Linked DNA regions of Pseudovibrio sp. Tun.PSC04-5.I4. The protein of the gene in region 1 interacts with the protein of each later gene in a pairwise test. Links are inferred from orthologs where the notes say so. Each region holds a gene or a part of one and is shown on either strand. Other genes may lie near its edges.

The links.
Region 2: the proteins of BLS62_RS19140 (region 1) and BLS62_RS13275 interact in binary tests that used the Escherichia coli proteins (3 or more experiments, as listed by UniProt). The link is inferred for Pseudovibrio sp. Tun.PSC04-5.I4 from one-to-one orthologs.

What each region holds. Positions count from the first base shown.
Region 1 is NZ_FNLB01000006.1:2,983,174-2,994,236, reverse strand. Bases 4,335-7,753 are described here. They hold BLS62_RS19140 ([protein-PII] uridylyltransferase), read right to left. Parts: upstream 7,364-7,753; coding sequence 4,535-7,363; downstream 4,335-4,534. Other genes in these bases: BLS62_RS19135 (helix-turn-helix domain-containing protein), read right to left, coding at 7,424-7,753; murJ (murein biosynthesis integral membrane protein MurJ), read right to left, coding at 4,335-4,528. In the rest of the region: accD (acetyl-CoA carboxylase, carboxyltransferase subunit beta), read right to left, coding at 1-555; trpA (tryptophan synthase subunit alpha), read right to left, coding at 628-1,458; trpS (tryptophan--tRNA ligase), read right to left, coding at 1,768-2,853; more of murJ, read right to left, coding at 2,975-4,334; more of BLS62_RS19135, read right to left, coding at 7,754-7,795; BLS62_RS19130 (Smr/MutS family protein), read right to left, coding at 7,814-8,494; BLS62_RS19125 (murein transglycosylase A), read right to left, coding at 8,521-9,621; BLS62_RS19120 (Tim44/TimA family putative adaptor protein), read right to left, coding at 9,618-10,364; BLS62_RS19115 (FxsA family protein), read left to right, coding at 10,656-11,063.
Region 2 is NZ_FNLB01000006.1:1,764,707-1,768,567, forward strand. What follows is about bases 913-3,861. They hold BLS62_RS13275 (P-II family nitrogen regulator), read left to right. Parts: upstream 913-2,192; coding sequence 2,193-2,531; downstream 2,532-3,861. Other genes in these bases: BLS62_RS13265 (protein kinase domain-containing protein), read left to right, coding at 913-1,062; BLS62_RS13270 (VOC family protein), read right to left, coding at 1,397-1,846; glnA (type I glutamate--ammonia ligase), read left to right, coding at 2,652-3,861. Outside these bases: more of BLS62_RS13265, read left to right, coding at 1-912. UniProt on the Escherichia coli protein: P-II indirectly controls the transcription of the glutamine synthetase gene (glnA). P-II prevents NR-II-catalyzed conversion of NR-I to NR-I-phosphate, the transcriptional activator of GlnA. When P-II is uridylylated to P-II-UMP, these events are reversed.

The DNA.
Region 1 (11,063 bases):
GGCAACCGTTGTGCGTGGCAGCTGCATCAGTGACAGGATACCTTCCTGCATCCGTGCGCCACCAGAAGCAGCAAACATAACGAATGGTGTTTTCTTCTCGAGAGCAACTTCGATGCCGCGAATGATAGCTTCACCAGCTGCCATACCAAGAGAACCACCCATAAAGGCAAAGTCCTGCACAGCAGTCGTCATGTCGTAGCCGTTGACCTTACCAGTCGCAACCAAAACGGAGTCATCAAGCTCGGTCTTGGCTTTTGCGTCTTTCAGACGGTCAACATACTTGCGTTGGTCGCGGAACTTCAGCGGGTCGATAGCGACTTCTGGAGTCTCGATCTTCGTGAATTCACCATTATCGAAGAAGTACTCTAAGCGCTTCTTGCTGGTGATCCGCATGTGAAAGTTGGAATTCGGCACAACCCACTGGTTTGCCTCCAAGTCGCGGTGAAACACCATCTCGCCGGTTTCAGGGCACTTGATCCAAAGGTTTTCCGGCGTTTCGCGCTTTTCAAGAAAGCTGCGGATTTTCGGCCGAACAACGTTATTAATCCAGTTCACGGGCAGCCGCCTGTCTCTAATTTCGTTTTCAATTTTTAATGACCATTAAAAGGGCCATACGTAAAGCAATGCTTATTTCCGAGCTTTTTCTACACCCACACGTAGTGAGTTCACAAGGTCGGTAACAGCAGCTTGTGTCTGATTTGTGGCCTTACCGTTTTCGTCAAGGCTCTTCCGAATAGCCTCAACAAGGATAGAGCCAACCACAACACCGTCAGCGTATTTGCCAATTTTTTCAGCCTGTTCTGCGGTTTTGATGCCAAAACCAACAGCAACAGGAAGATCGGTGTGGGATTTGATAAGCCCGACTGCCTTCGCAACATCTGCCGTATCAGCAGCTGCTGCGCCGGTCACACCAGTAACGGAAACGTAGTAAACGAAACCAGAAGTATTGGCGAGAACAGTCGGCAAACGTTTGTCATCAGTTGTTGGTGTGGTTAGGCGGATAAAGTTTATACCGCCTTCAATTGCCGGAATGCAGAGTTCGTCATCTGCTTCAGCAGGCACATCAACAACAATCAGACCATCAACACCAGCTTCGCGAGCTTCTTTCACAAAAGCTGCACTACCACGTACGAAAATAGGGTTGTAGTACCCCATCAGAACGATTGGTGTTTCGTTGTCTTTCTGTCGGAAATCACGCACCATTTGGAGCGTTTTATTCATGGTGTGGCCATTGCCCAGAGACCGCTGCGTCGCGAGCTGGATTGGCACACCTTCAGCCATAGGGTCGGAAAACGGCATTCCAAGCTCAATAACGTCACTTCCAGCTTCTGGAAGTGCATCCAAAATAGCCTGTGAGGTGGCGAGGTCCGGGTCTCCTGCTGTAATAAAGGTTACGAGTGCAGGACGTCCTTCAGCCTTGAGCTTAGCGAACCGTCGATCAATACGAGTTTCAATCATTAATCCGACCATCTGATGTATTGGGGGAAGCCCCACCTATCAATCAGCAAGGATGTAGGGGTGCAACTAGCCCTCTGTCAATAAACACAGCGCAAATAGAGCGCATTTCCGGTCAATTTTCTGCGAAATAAGCACGGCCACAGAAAATATCCAGCGATATAGGCCTCTTAGGCCGCGAATTAACCAATACGTCAAGTAATCTATTGCGTTTTCGGATCTTTCTTTAGTTGCATTGGAAACCAAAGGTTGAACCCGAAAACAGAAAAAGCCGCAGATGATCCACGGCTCTCTCAATATTGATATTGAACCTTACGCGCCCCGGCGGCTTTCAAGGAAGCCAATGATGCGACGAACATCATGCAGAACGGGCTCAGCAATCGCAGCAGCACGTTCAGAACCGTCCCTGAGAACAGCATCGATTGTGCTTGGATCATCCATCAGGCGGCGCATTTCACTGTTCATTGGTGCCAGCTTTTCAACGGCAAGCTCAGAAAGGGCCGGCTTGAATGCTGAGAACTGTTGTCCGCCAAACTCTACCAAAACATCAGCTTTTGTGCGGCCTGCCAGTGCAGCGTAGATGCCAACAAGGTTGTCAGCTTCAGCGCGGTCTTTCAAACCATCAACTTCACTTGGCAAGGCTTCCGGATCAGTCTTTGCCTTTTTGATCTTCTTCGCAATCGTATCCTGATCATCTGTCAGGTTGATGCGGGAAAGATCAGAAGGGTCAGACTTGGACATCTTCTTGTTACCATCACGCAAGCTCATGATGCGGGTTGCTGGACCAGCGATCATTGGCTCTGTGATTGGGAAGAAGATTTCTTCCGGTGCATCATGAGTTGGCTCAGGATTAGGAACTCCAAGGCCAAGCTCTTTAATGCGCTCAGCAAAGTCGTTGTTGAACTTCTGCGCAATGTCGCGTGTCAGCTCAAGATGCTGTTTCTGATCATCACCAACCGGTACATGAGTTGCACGATAAGCCAGAATATCCGCAGCCATCAAGTTAGGGTAAGCAAACAGACCAACAGAAGCGTTTTCCGCGTGTTTCCCTGCTTTGTCCTTGAACTGAGTCATGCGCTTCAGCCAGCCCATGCGAGCGACACAGTTGAAAATCCATGCCAGTTCAGCATGCTCTTTCACCTGGCTTTGGTTGAAGATGATCGACTTCTTCGGATCAACACCGGCCGCAAGGTAAGCAGCCGTTACTTCGCGGGTCTGCTGTGTCAGCTCAGTAGGGTCCTGCCAAAGCGTGATTGCATGCATATCAACGATGGAGAAGATAGTCGGCATCTGGTCCTGAAGCGGAACGAAGCGGATAATAGCACCAAGGTAATTACCAAGATGAAGGTTTCCGGTGGGTTGAACACCGGAGAATACGCGAGGCTGAAACGCCGTCATTTTCGCAAATCCCTAAGCTACGGCCGGTGGAAGGGCCTGTGGGCTGGTAATTTAACCAGAACGGCATGTTTATGGCGAGCCATCACGTGCGGTGCAAGTGGTTTCCTGAATGGGGTGGTTGTTATCGCCGCAATTTCCGCATTTGTGCGCGAAAATCCACGGTGCCAGTCAATTGCACCAGAACTCCAAAGGAAATCAGGCCGATAAGAACCAGCAGGATAAGCTCACTTGCTCTCACTACAAACAAGTTAGATTCCGAAAGTGGTTCCAAAACGATAGTTCCAGCGTAAACAACAACACCCATCAACGCACTTGCAAAGCCCAATAACGGAATCCGCTTCATCAATGCAGCATCAACCACAAAGTGACCGCGCCGCCACAATACAAATGCAAGAAGCGATGTATTGACCCAACCGGCAGCTGTAGTGCCGATCGCAATGCCGACATGTTTAAAGCTAGGGAATAACAGAATGGACAGCGTGACGTTCACCACCATAGAGACACCTGCAAAATACATAGGTGTTTTGGTATCTTCCCGCGCAAAAAAGCCCGGAGATAGAACTTTGTTTAGAACGAATGCTGGCAAACCGAAGGCAAACGCCATCAATGCGAGAGCAGTTTGCTCAACGGCTGCATTTGAAAACTGACCACGTTGGAAAAGCACAGAAATAACAGTGTCTGGAATGATCACCAAGGCAACAGCGGCCGGCAGGGTTAGGGCCAACGCAAACTCCATCGCCCGGTTTTGACTATGATAAACGAGGTCTTCCTGACCGGAGCGAAGTTGACGCGTCAAGCTCGGCAGTAGAACCACACCAATGGCAATACCAACGACACCGAGCGGAAGCTGATAAATCCGATCTGCGTAATAAAGGTATGAATTTGCGCCACTTTCCAGCGATGCGATGATCGTCCCAACCGTAATGTTGATCTGGGTAATACCGCCAGCAATAACGCCGGGAACACCCAAAATCAGCAAGCGCTTAACGTTTGGCGTCCACCGTGGCCGCACGATTGGAATGCGAAAGCCAAGGCGCTTCATTCCAATAGCAACAACACCAAGTTGGAGAACACCGGCAATCGCAACCCCGGTAACAAGCAATACGCCTGTGGTTTGATCGGGCTTCATTCCATAGAACCCAATAGCCGCAAGGACTGCCATCATGACGAGGTTGAGCATGACGGGCGCCATAGCTGCGGCTAAAAATCGCTGAAATGTATTAAGGATTCCGCTGATGAAAGCGAGAAGTGACATAAACAACAAATACGGGAAGGCAATTCGCGACATTAATACGGTGAGATCAAACTTTGCGGGATCAGAATAATAACCCGGCGCGAGTAAGTGAACCAAAAGCGGCATAAAAACTTCTGCCAGCGCGAGGATAACTACCAGCGTCCAGAACAAACCAGCGGCAATCTCGCCAGCAAACTCACGGGAGCCCTTTTCACCATCCTCCTCAACAGACCGCGCAAACAGCGGCACGAAGGCTGAGTTGAAAGCGCCCTCGGCAAAAAGTCGCCGAAACAAGTTTGGCAAACGGAAAGCAACCACGAAAGCATCTGCAACAGGGCCGGTGCCAACGAAGGCAGCCAACATCACATCTCGCCCAAACCCACATAAACGGCTTAGCATTGTTGCGCCACCAACTGTGGCGAAGCTTTTGAAAAGGCTCATAAAGAATCATTTACCTGCAGTTTTTTGAGATTTGCGACGAGAGCTGGTAGGTGCTTTTTGTGGCTTTTTGCCGTCAAAGGCATTTCTCAATCTATCGCGAATGGAATCCTGACGTCCCACATTGTGAACCTTCTGACCAGTCAAATCAGTCACGTAGAAAACATCGACTGCTTTCTCGCCAAATGTTCCAACGTGAGCGCTTGCGATATTCAGGTTCAACGCGGAAATCTCTGTCGTCAGATCACTCAGCAAACCAGCGCGGTCAAGGCCTGTTACTTCAAGTACCGTATAGCTCTCTGACCATGAATTACTAACAAGAACAGTGGTTTGTAGAGAGAACACCTTGTTTCGTGCATTGGCTTTCTGTGCCGCTGTCTTCATCTCAGGAATGGGAGAGGTTCCGCGCAGAGCTTCTTTGATCAAGCAACTAATCCGCTCACCACGTCTGTGCTCGTCTTCGTCTTCCGGCAATTCTCGGCTGATGTAGATAGTATCCAAAGCCAAGCCATCTTTGGTTGTATCAATATGTGCATCAACGATATTAGCGCCAGCTGCAAAACAAGCGCGAGCAATGGTGGAAAGAAGGCGCGGGTGATCCGGCGCAAGAACTGTAATTTCTGTAACACCTTCAAAGGCATGCGGTTCAACGGAAGTCGCAAGGTGCTCCTCCTCCGCATCAATTGTGCGAATAAGGTTTGCGTGGGTTATTTTGCTCTTCAAGTCGACGCGTAACCAGTAAGCCGGATAATGCCTGTTGAGGTAACTATCCAGTTCCTCATCCGTCCAGCCACTCAGGTTTTCAGCCAACTCTTGCTTAGCAAATTCAACATGTTGCTGCTTGCTCATGCGTCCGTGGCCACCACTCAAAATGGTTTCGCTTTCGTAGTATAACGTGCGCAGCAACTGACCTTTCCAACCGTTGAAAACGCCAGGACCAACAGCGCGGATGTCAGCAACCGTCAAAATGAGAAGAAGTTGCAGGCGTTCGAGACTTTGAACCTTACGGCAAAAATCCTTGATGGTTTTCGGGTCGCTCAAATCACGCGATTGCGCAACTGTGCTCATTTCGAGATGTTGTTCTATGAGCCACGCAACCGTGTCAGTCTCAGATCGAGAGAGACCAAGGCGCGGGCACATCCGCCGTGCAATCTTTGCGCCGGCGATGGAATGATCTTCTGGCCTGCCCTTTGCAACATCATGCAAAAGCATTGCAACATAAAGAACTTTCCGACTGTTGACTGCTTTGATGAGGTCAGTCGCCAGCGGATGATTGTCGCCGCCAAGTCCGCGTTCAATCTCTGAGAGAACTCCGACAGAGCGGATCAAATGTTCATCAACTGTGTAGTGGTGATACATGTTGAATTGCATCATCGCGACCACCTTCCGAAACTCAGGAAGGAACTGACCGAGGATAGACGATTCGTTCATTGCTCTAAGCACAGTTTCAGGATCGCTGCGGCTCGTCAAAGTTTTCAGGAACAAACGGTTGGCCTGTTCGTTCTTCCTAAAATCTGCGTTGATCAATTTGCGGGATCGACGAATCAGTTTCAGTAATTCCGGATGTAAATCCAAATTGGTTTTGTCGATCAGATAGAAAATCCGAATGAGATTGACTGGATCCTTGATAAAGACATCAGGATTTGCCGAAATAATTCGCCCATTCTCAACAAGGAAGTCCTTGGTTCCTTTGATAGATCGACGCTTGTGCCTGCTGCCGGGAACAAAGCTACCTATGAACCGCGAAATACTCGGAGCGGATTTCACATGTTGTTCTTCCAGTGCAGCTGCAAAAATACGCGTGAGATCTCCTACGTCTTTTGCAACAAGGAAGTAGTGTTTCATAAACCGCTCAACGGCGCGCATACCGGGATGATCCATATACCCAAGACGATCAGCGATTTCCTTTTGAAAATCAAAACTTAAGCGCTCTTCGGGGCGATTGGTCACAAAATGCAAGTGACAACGAACGGCCCACAGGAAGTCCTGACTCTTTCGGAACCGATTCAATACACGGCGAGAGAAAACACCCTTTGCAACAAGGCCTAACCCGTTGGGAACACGATAGAAATATTTGGCGATCCAGAACAGTGTGTTTAGATCTCGCATCCCGCCTTTGCCGTCTTTGATATTTGGCTCAACCAGATAACGGGAAGCCCCGTGACGTTCATGGCGCTCGTCGCGCTCAACAAGTTTAGCTGCAATAAATTCAGCACCGGTTCCGGAAACGATTTCTTTTTCATAACGGGACATAAGTTCTTGAAATAATTCAAGATTTCCCCACACATAACGGGCTTCGAGTATCGCCGTTCGAACGGTCATATCCTCTTTGCACTGCTTGATAGTCTCATCAAGATTGCGGGTAGAATGCCCAACCTTAAGCCCCATATCCCACAGCATATAGAGGATAAACTCAACGACCTGATCGCCCCAGGCTGTTTGTTTGTACGGCCAGAGAAACAGCAGATCCACGTCAGAATGCGGGGCAAGAGTTCCGCGCCCATACCCACCAACGGCAATCACACTGATGCGTTCAGATTTACTAGGATTTTCAATGGGATAGACGTGAGTAACCGCAAACTCGTAGATGACCTGAATAAGGTGATCCTGCACGCAGGAAAGGCGCTCTGCACAACGCCGCCCGAGAGAATCCTCCTTCAGATGTTCCTCAATCTTTATGCTGGCTGCTTTTTGAGTTGCCTTCAGCTTTGCAAGGACGTCACAGCGTAGCTTGAAATTGCTGCCATCACCATCATAAGCCTCAACCAACGCGTTGAGTTCGTTGAGAAGTGAGCTCGGGTCAATCAGTTGATCCACTTTGAGTTCTTCAGGCGTCATAACAGCAGTCCAGTTCAAAAAAGTCAGCAATTCGACTTTATAGAGCTTTGCCCAGTTAGACTAGATATTGTCGCGCGAGCTAACGACTCTTAATTGATGGATGAGATGCTCCAGAGACTCATCTGATAGCTTATTAATTTTAGTTGCCAGCATATTAGTGAGTTCGGTGGCGCGCGGTGTTAATCCACCCGTATCAATGGTGATCTTGGGGTTTGAGAGTTCTGCAAGCCGTTGTAATTCTTCGGCTTCATCCCAGATAACGTTGAAATAGGTTATAATGCGCTGAACCATATACCAAGTCGGTGTGCCGCGTTTTCCATGTTCAAGCGCACTCAAATATGCCGAGGAAACAGAAAGAGCTTCGGCCATTTCTTTCAGAGTGATTTGCTGCTTTACCCGCAGTTCTCTAACTTTGGCTCCAAAAGGCGTCATCGTGTTGAGCGTCCTGCCTTATTTCTTGCGCTTGCGGATGCGTACATAAATTGCACCACCGCCACCATGGGAAACATGGGCTTGGTCGAATCCTACCACACAGCTGCGCATATCAGGAAGGGAGAGCCATTGCGGCACCATCCGGCGCAACACGCCGCGGTCATCTCCATAAGGGGAACAGGCACTGTCTAACCCCTTGCCTGTAATCACAAGCACGAGGGAATAACCTATGGCTTGAGATTGATAAATGAACGAGGTCAGCCTTTGGTGGGCTTGATATTGCGTCAAACCATGAAGATCGACCCGCGCGTCAATATAGCCCTTACCGCCACGAGAAACCTTTTTACGTTCCTTCTTGTTCAGCGGCGTAAGCGGAGGAATAGCGGGGATAACGGGTTTCGGTGGCGAGTAATCAGGCGCAGTCTTCCCATTGAGAGCACGAGATTTTTTGCTCTGAGAGGCGCGTGGTTTCGGCGGGGATAACAGCTGCGGTTTGAGCTGAGGTTGAGGGTGCACAGTCCCGTGAGGGTGCGCAAATTCCAGCTCAGGCTCGGATAGCTGCGTCGTATCCTCCAGCAAATCGGCAAGACGATCCCTGTGCATCGGCGTCAAAGTGGCTTTGACGCGATCCCACAATTTCTTGTCAGCATCACTAAGTTGCTTTGTTTTGGGCCGCTTTATGCGATCACCATTCGTCATTTATTCGATCCGTCCACGATCAATTGTTATTTTGGAACAAGGAGATAGAACTCCGCGTCGTGACGGATATTCCCGGCAATTGCACCTGCCTTTGCACCACTTCCAACAAAAATATCGCCTCGTGCTGCGCCTTTAATTGCGGATCCAGTATCCTGAGCAACCATCAGCTTCGCGAAGCGATTTCCTGTTGTGTCGTACTCCCTTAAATCACTGGAGACAAAAATTAAACTGCCATAAGTGTGCAGATCATCATCAATTGCCAGTGATCTCAGGTCTGTCAGCGGCGTTCCGGCGCCTCCAATGGCTGAAACCTCAGCATTTTCAGAGGATTGTACCTCAAAAAAGATGTAGGATTTATTGTGCCGAAACAATTCATTTTGCTGGGTCGGATTAGCGGATAACCATGCACGGATGGCATCCATCGACATGTTTTCCTTGGCGATTTCGCCGCGCTCAATGAGGATACGGCCAATTGGCGTATAATCGTGGCCTGATTTTCCAGCATAAGCTAGGCGTCGTGTCTCGCCATTTGGCAACCGAACTCTAGCTGAACCTTGAATGGCCGTAAAAAAAGCGTCAACCGGATCTTTTACCCAAAGGACCTCAAGGTCATTGCCGTTGAGAGCACCATCAATAACATCTCCGCGTGTGGGCATAACTTTAAAATTGGGAGGATAGCCATGCAGGGGGATAGAATAGTCCGCGGTACGCACAAGGGAACCTTCCAGCTCCGGCATATAATAACCGGTCACAAAACCCTTTTTGATGACCCGGTGAAACGTAAAGTTCTGTTCTAAAAAGTCTTTTGCATCACTTGCGTTGGTTTTGCGTGCTTTTGTGCAAATCTTGCGTAGATCTGCGTCGCTAATGCCAAAAGTGTTGGTTTTTTGCGGTTTACCTTCGCCAGCTTTGCAATGATCCAGAAACGCGGAAAGGGCCGCAGAATGATCATCTGCAGCCCATCCATCAATTTCGTCTGGAACAAGTGGCTCGGAAAGCATTGTGCTTCGCATATTGGCTTGGCCTCTGCTCAAAGGCTTTCCAGCAACAGCAGCAGAACTTATCCCCGCCGCGACGCTAAGTGCCATAATCATGCTCTTAGTGCCGCGAAAGAAAGAAGGCGTCATGCAGATTCCGTTGCAACCAGTCTCCAGTTTGGATCGTTCTCACCAGTTACACGAGCGAAGGTCCAAACGTCAGTCAGTTCACTCACTGCGGTTGGGTCGCCGTCAATAATCCGATTTTCGGAATCGCGTGTTGCGGTGATCAGTTGGCCCTTAATGCGAATGGTAACTTCAGCCAGTTTGTCCTTCGCATTAAAATTGGCTTCCACAATCCCCGCCTTGTCGATACCGACAAAGGTGGATTCAACACGCTCATTGCGACTTTCACGATCATCAATGGCGGCTGAGAAGCCGGCGAACACCTCAGGAGAGAGAAGGTCTTTCAAAGATCGACGATCACCCTGCGCGAACGACATGAGAATAATCTCATAGGCGCTGCGCGCACCCTGCACAAACTCTGCTGGATTGAAGGACGGTTCCGCCTTCCAGATTTCACGCAGGCCATGGTTCAAATCTGAACCTTTTTTGGCCATCTTGTCGATCTCAGCTTCAACCTGTTCCCGAGCTTCGCGTTCCGCGCGCTCTGGGTCATGATCCACGTTCTCGCTTCCTGGAAGCGGAATAACGTTGTCATCATTCTCAGGTGCCTGAGATTGTTTGGAATCCTGATTTTGCGAAGCAGAGTACGGATCATGGGGTTGATTCTCGTTACCGGTACGATTGCCCAATACGGATCTCAACCGCAGAAAAATAACAACTGCCGCAATAAGGAAGATTATGTTGTAGACGTCGAATATTTCGTTCATTCCGAGTACCGACCGGTCCTTTACTCGTGGCGACTAAGCGCCGATGATCAAATGCATTAGATATCTAGATAAGCTGCTCTAGCGCATTTTTACAGGCTCTGTCACTAATTTAAGGTTTCTATGAGCAACTTCCAGCTATTTCTTGGCCACCCCAATGCCTTTTTAAGGTCTTACCACGCTAGTATAAGGTTAAATTAGTTATTGCAATTTTTGCAAGACACCCAAATATGAGTATGGTCATCTTGAAAAAGGTGATTAATAAATTAAACGCCTAGAACCAACGCGGACGCTATGCCACTCGGATTCATCCTTCTTATCTGCTTCATTCTCGTTCCAACCATAGAGATCTATCTCTTTATTGAAGTTGGGAGCGTGATAGGGGCAATTCCAACAATCCTGCTCACTGTAGCTTCTGCTGCAGCAGGATCATACATGCTTCGTCAGCAAGGTGTATCTTTGCTCATGCGTATGCGCGGCGAAATGGATGCTGGTCGTGTACCAAGCCATGAGTTGATGCATGGCGCGATGATCGTGTTTGCAGGCGTGATGCTACTCATTCCGGGCTTCTTTACGGATGCAATTGGCCTCCTGCTCTTCATCCCACCAGTGCGCGAGGCGATTGGCAACTATCTCTCCCGCCGCGTTAAGGTGCAGAACCTCAACGTGAATCCGGGCTATCGCCGCAAGGATGGTACTGTG
Region 2 (3,861 bases), 1.2 Mb from region 1 along the record:
GGGTTAAATGACACCAGCTCTATGGAGAGCACAGCAAATCCTGATGCGCCTTACAATGCTGATACGACCGCTCTGGAACAAACCGCCAAACGCCTTGGTGCCGGTACCTATGGCGAAGTCTACCTTGTCAAAGAAGACAACAAGTCCTTCGCCTTTAAAATCGCAAACTCTGAAAACGGTTGGAAAGCTCTGGAACAAGAAGCCCAGATCTACGAAAAGCTTGCTGAAATCGGGCCACATGACAACGTCGTCAAAGGTATGGGCATCAAAGAGGTTCAGGGCGTTCGTGGTCTTGCGCTCGAACATGTGGAAGGCTGCGAAGCGGGTAAGCTCTTCAACACCGCAGAAAAGCTCTACACAAATAACAAGTTAAGCCATTCCCAATATTGGGGAACCGTTCAGTTCATCATGCGAGATGTTCTAAGTGGCGTGCAGCATCTGGCACAGGCAGGTATCAGCCACAGCGACATCAAAGGCGGCAACCTGCTGTATGACACGGAAAACCAGAGCATCAAGATCTTTGACTTTGGGTGCGCAGCTATCATTGAGCAGGATCCAGTTACCGTTGGAACGCCAGCATACTCTGCCCCCGAAGCTCTGCTGTCTCTTCCTCAAAAACAACGAGCCAGCGAGGCGCAAGACACCCCCGCCGTTGGCCAGATGACCCGTCGGTCAGGTGAGCACGCTGAGAACCTCTTTGCAGCACAAAACCCCGGAGATGCAGCAGCCCTCTCCTATGCGATGCACTCGAAGCTGGAAGGCATAGAGCGCCGCGGTGAAGCACTTGAATATCAAGCTCTCAATCAAACAGATGATCCAGCTATTGCAGGCGCACTGGGCAACTTCGGTAAGGGCGGAGAAACAGCCTACGTTGAGTTTGTGAACCTCTCAACCCTATTGGACATAAGTGTCCGTGGCACAGCGGAAGAGCTCATCAACAGCAACTTCATCTCAGACCCATTGTGCCAACCTGATGAAGCCCGGCAAGTCATTTCAGGGCTCATGACCAAGATGGAAGAAGACAAAAAAATGGAAATGGCGGCCCCGATGAACCGCAGCTAATTCCTCAAAGACCCGCCCCATCACAAACAATAACTTAAGCCGGTTTTTACCGGCCTTTTTATTGGTCCCCATGATCAGTCATGTACAAACTGAAAAGATACCAAACGTATGGGAGCAGAACTTTACCGCGAGGTATTCTGAGGTAAAAATGCAACTAGGACATTGCATTCAGAATTACATGCACAACAGCAGCGCAGAGCTCTCAAGAACAAGAGGCTCCCCTAGCTTCATCACCCGCATAAAACAAAACTTGAAGGCTGCAAAAGCAGCCCTCATGCAGCCATAGCAAGCCAACCCCACTCGTTCGGCTGAATACAAATGCACCCTACCCGCTTTAGCGATTCGATTTAGGTGCAGGTTTCTCTTTCAAGCGCACTTCAGCACGGTCATCACTTGCAATAACCACATCCTGAGGCTGGGATAACTCAATCAAATTGCCATCCGGATCTCTGATATAGACGGAAAGCAATGGCGAGCTCGCACCTGTTCGATAAACAGGCCCCTCCACAATCGCAACAGCCGCTGCACCCAACCGGGCAATGGCCGCATCTAGGTTCTCAACAATGAAACAAAGATCAGCCGTTCCAGGCACCTGCAGCTGCGCCAAAGGCTCATGCTCCACATCAACAGGTTGCAGATTAATTTTCTGCTGCCCGAAATGAAGACCACGCCGGCCACCACCGAAAATGACTTCATCCATACCAAGCACGTCCTGATAAAAACGACTAGCACGGTCAACATCGTGAACAGTAAGAACCACATGGTCGAGACAAACCAACCTCATTACCCACTCCTTAGCTCTTGTTACAAACACAATAGCGTCAGCAGCCCCGCGCGACTACCTCCTAGATTCTAGCGAGATGAACAAATAGTAGTTTGCCTATTTTTTAACCATCATGAGTATCGATTAAGCAGCAGATATATTTCAGGACCAATGCTCCCTTACTAATTAAGGGGCAAACTGCCCGAATTAGTGGCTTTTTAAGAAAATTTCAAAACTGGCACGGTTTCTGCATTCATATTTCCGTAAGTTTTGAAGTACGAACTTTTTGCACACCTGCTAGTCACTTGCACGCGCATGCAAGGCCAGCGGACGAAGCAATACAAGACGAACTGGGAGTGTGACGACCATGAAGAAAATTGAGGCAATCATTAAGCCGTTCAAACTGGATGAAGTGAAAGAAGCACTTCAGGAAGTTGGTCTTCAGGGGATCACCGTTACTGAGGCAAAGGGGTTTGGTCGCCAAAAGGGCCATACCGAGCTCTACCGCGGCGCCGAATACGTAGTAGATTTTCTGCCGAAAGTGAAAGTCGAAATCGTACTCAACGATGACCTTGTCGAAAAAGCTGTCGAAGCCATCCGCGATGCCGCACAGACTGGTCGCATTGGTGATGGTAAGATTTTTGTTTCCAGCATAGAACAAGCCATTCGCATTCGGACCGGTGAGATCGGCGAAGACGCCGTATAATTTAAAATCTCCTTAGGGATAAACGAGGGCCACGCCATTGGGGGGACAATTCCACAAGGCTTGGGCTTCAAAATAACAACACGACGCCACTGGCGATTTTCACATGAGGAATTGGAAGTTATGACAACCTCCGCTGATATCTTGAAAGAAATTCAAGAAAAAGACGTTAAGTTCGTAGATCTTCGTTTTTCAGATCCACGCGGCAAGCTGCAGCACGTCACAATGGATATCTCCCAGGTACACGAAGACATGTTCGCTGAAGGCGTTGCATTTGATGGGTCATCCATCGGTGGCTGGAAAGCAATCAACGACTCCGACATGATGCTGATGCCAGATACAGAAACAGCTCATATCGATCCGTTCTTCGCTCAGTCCACTATGTCAATCTTCTGTGACGTTCTAGACCCAGTTTCCGGCGAAGGTTACAACCGTGACCCACGCATGACTGCCAAACGCGCAGAAGCCTATGTGAAAGCATGTGGCGCTGGCGATACTGTATTCGTTGGTCCAGAAGCGGAATTCTTCATCTTTGATGACGTTCGCTTTGCAGCTGACCCATACAACACCGGTTTCAAACTGGATTCTTCTGAACTGCCGTCCAACATGGACAGCGAATATGAGTCCGGCAACCTTGGTCACCGTCCACGCACCAAAGGCGGTTACTTCCCGGTTCCACCAATCGATAGTGCGCAGGACATCCGTTCTGAAATGCTCTCCGTTATGTCGGAAATGGGCGTTAAAGTTGAAAAGCACCACCACGAAGTGGCAGCAGCTCAGCATGAACTTGGTATGCAGTTCCAGACCCTGACAACGTGTGCCGATCATATGCAGATCTACAAATATGTAGTTCATCAGGTTGCACACGCCTACGGTAAGTCCGCGACCTTCATGCCTAAGCCAGTCTTTGGCGACAACGGCACCGGCATGCACTGTCACTTCTCCCTTTGGGAAGACGGCAAACCAAACTTTGCGGGCAACCAGTATGCAGACCTCTCCGAGAGCGCTCTGTACTTCATCGGTGGCATCCTTAAGCACGCAAAATCTTTGAACGCGTTCACCAACGCGTCCACAAACTCCTACAAGCGTCTGGTTCCAGGTTATGAGGCTCCAGTTCTTCTGGCGTACTCTTCCCGTAACCGTTCTGCATCTTGCCGTATTCCATTCTCTACCTCGCCAAAAGCCAAGCGCGTAGAAATTCGTTTCCCAGATCCTTCAGCGAACCCGTACCTGGCGTTCTCTGCACAGCTGATGGCCGGCCTTGATGGTATCAAGAACAAAATCCATCCTGGCGAACCAATGGACAAAAACCTGTACGACCTGCCACCAGAGG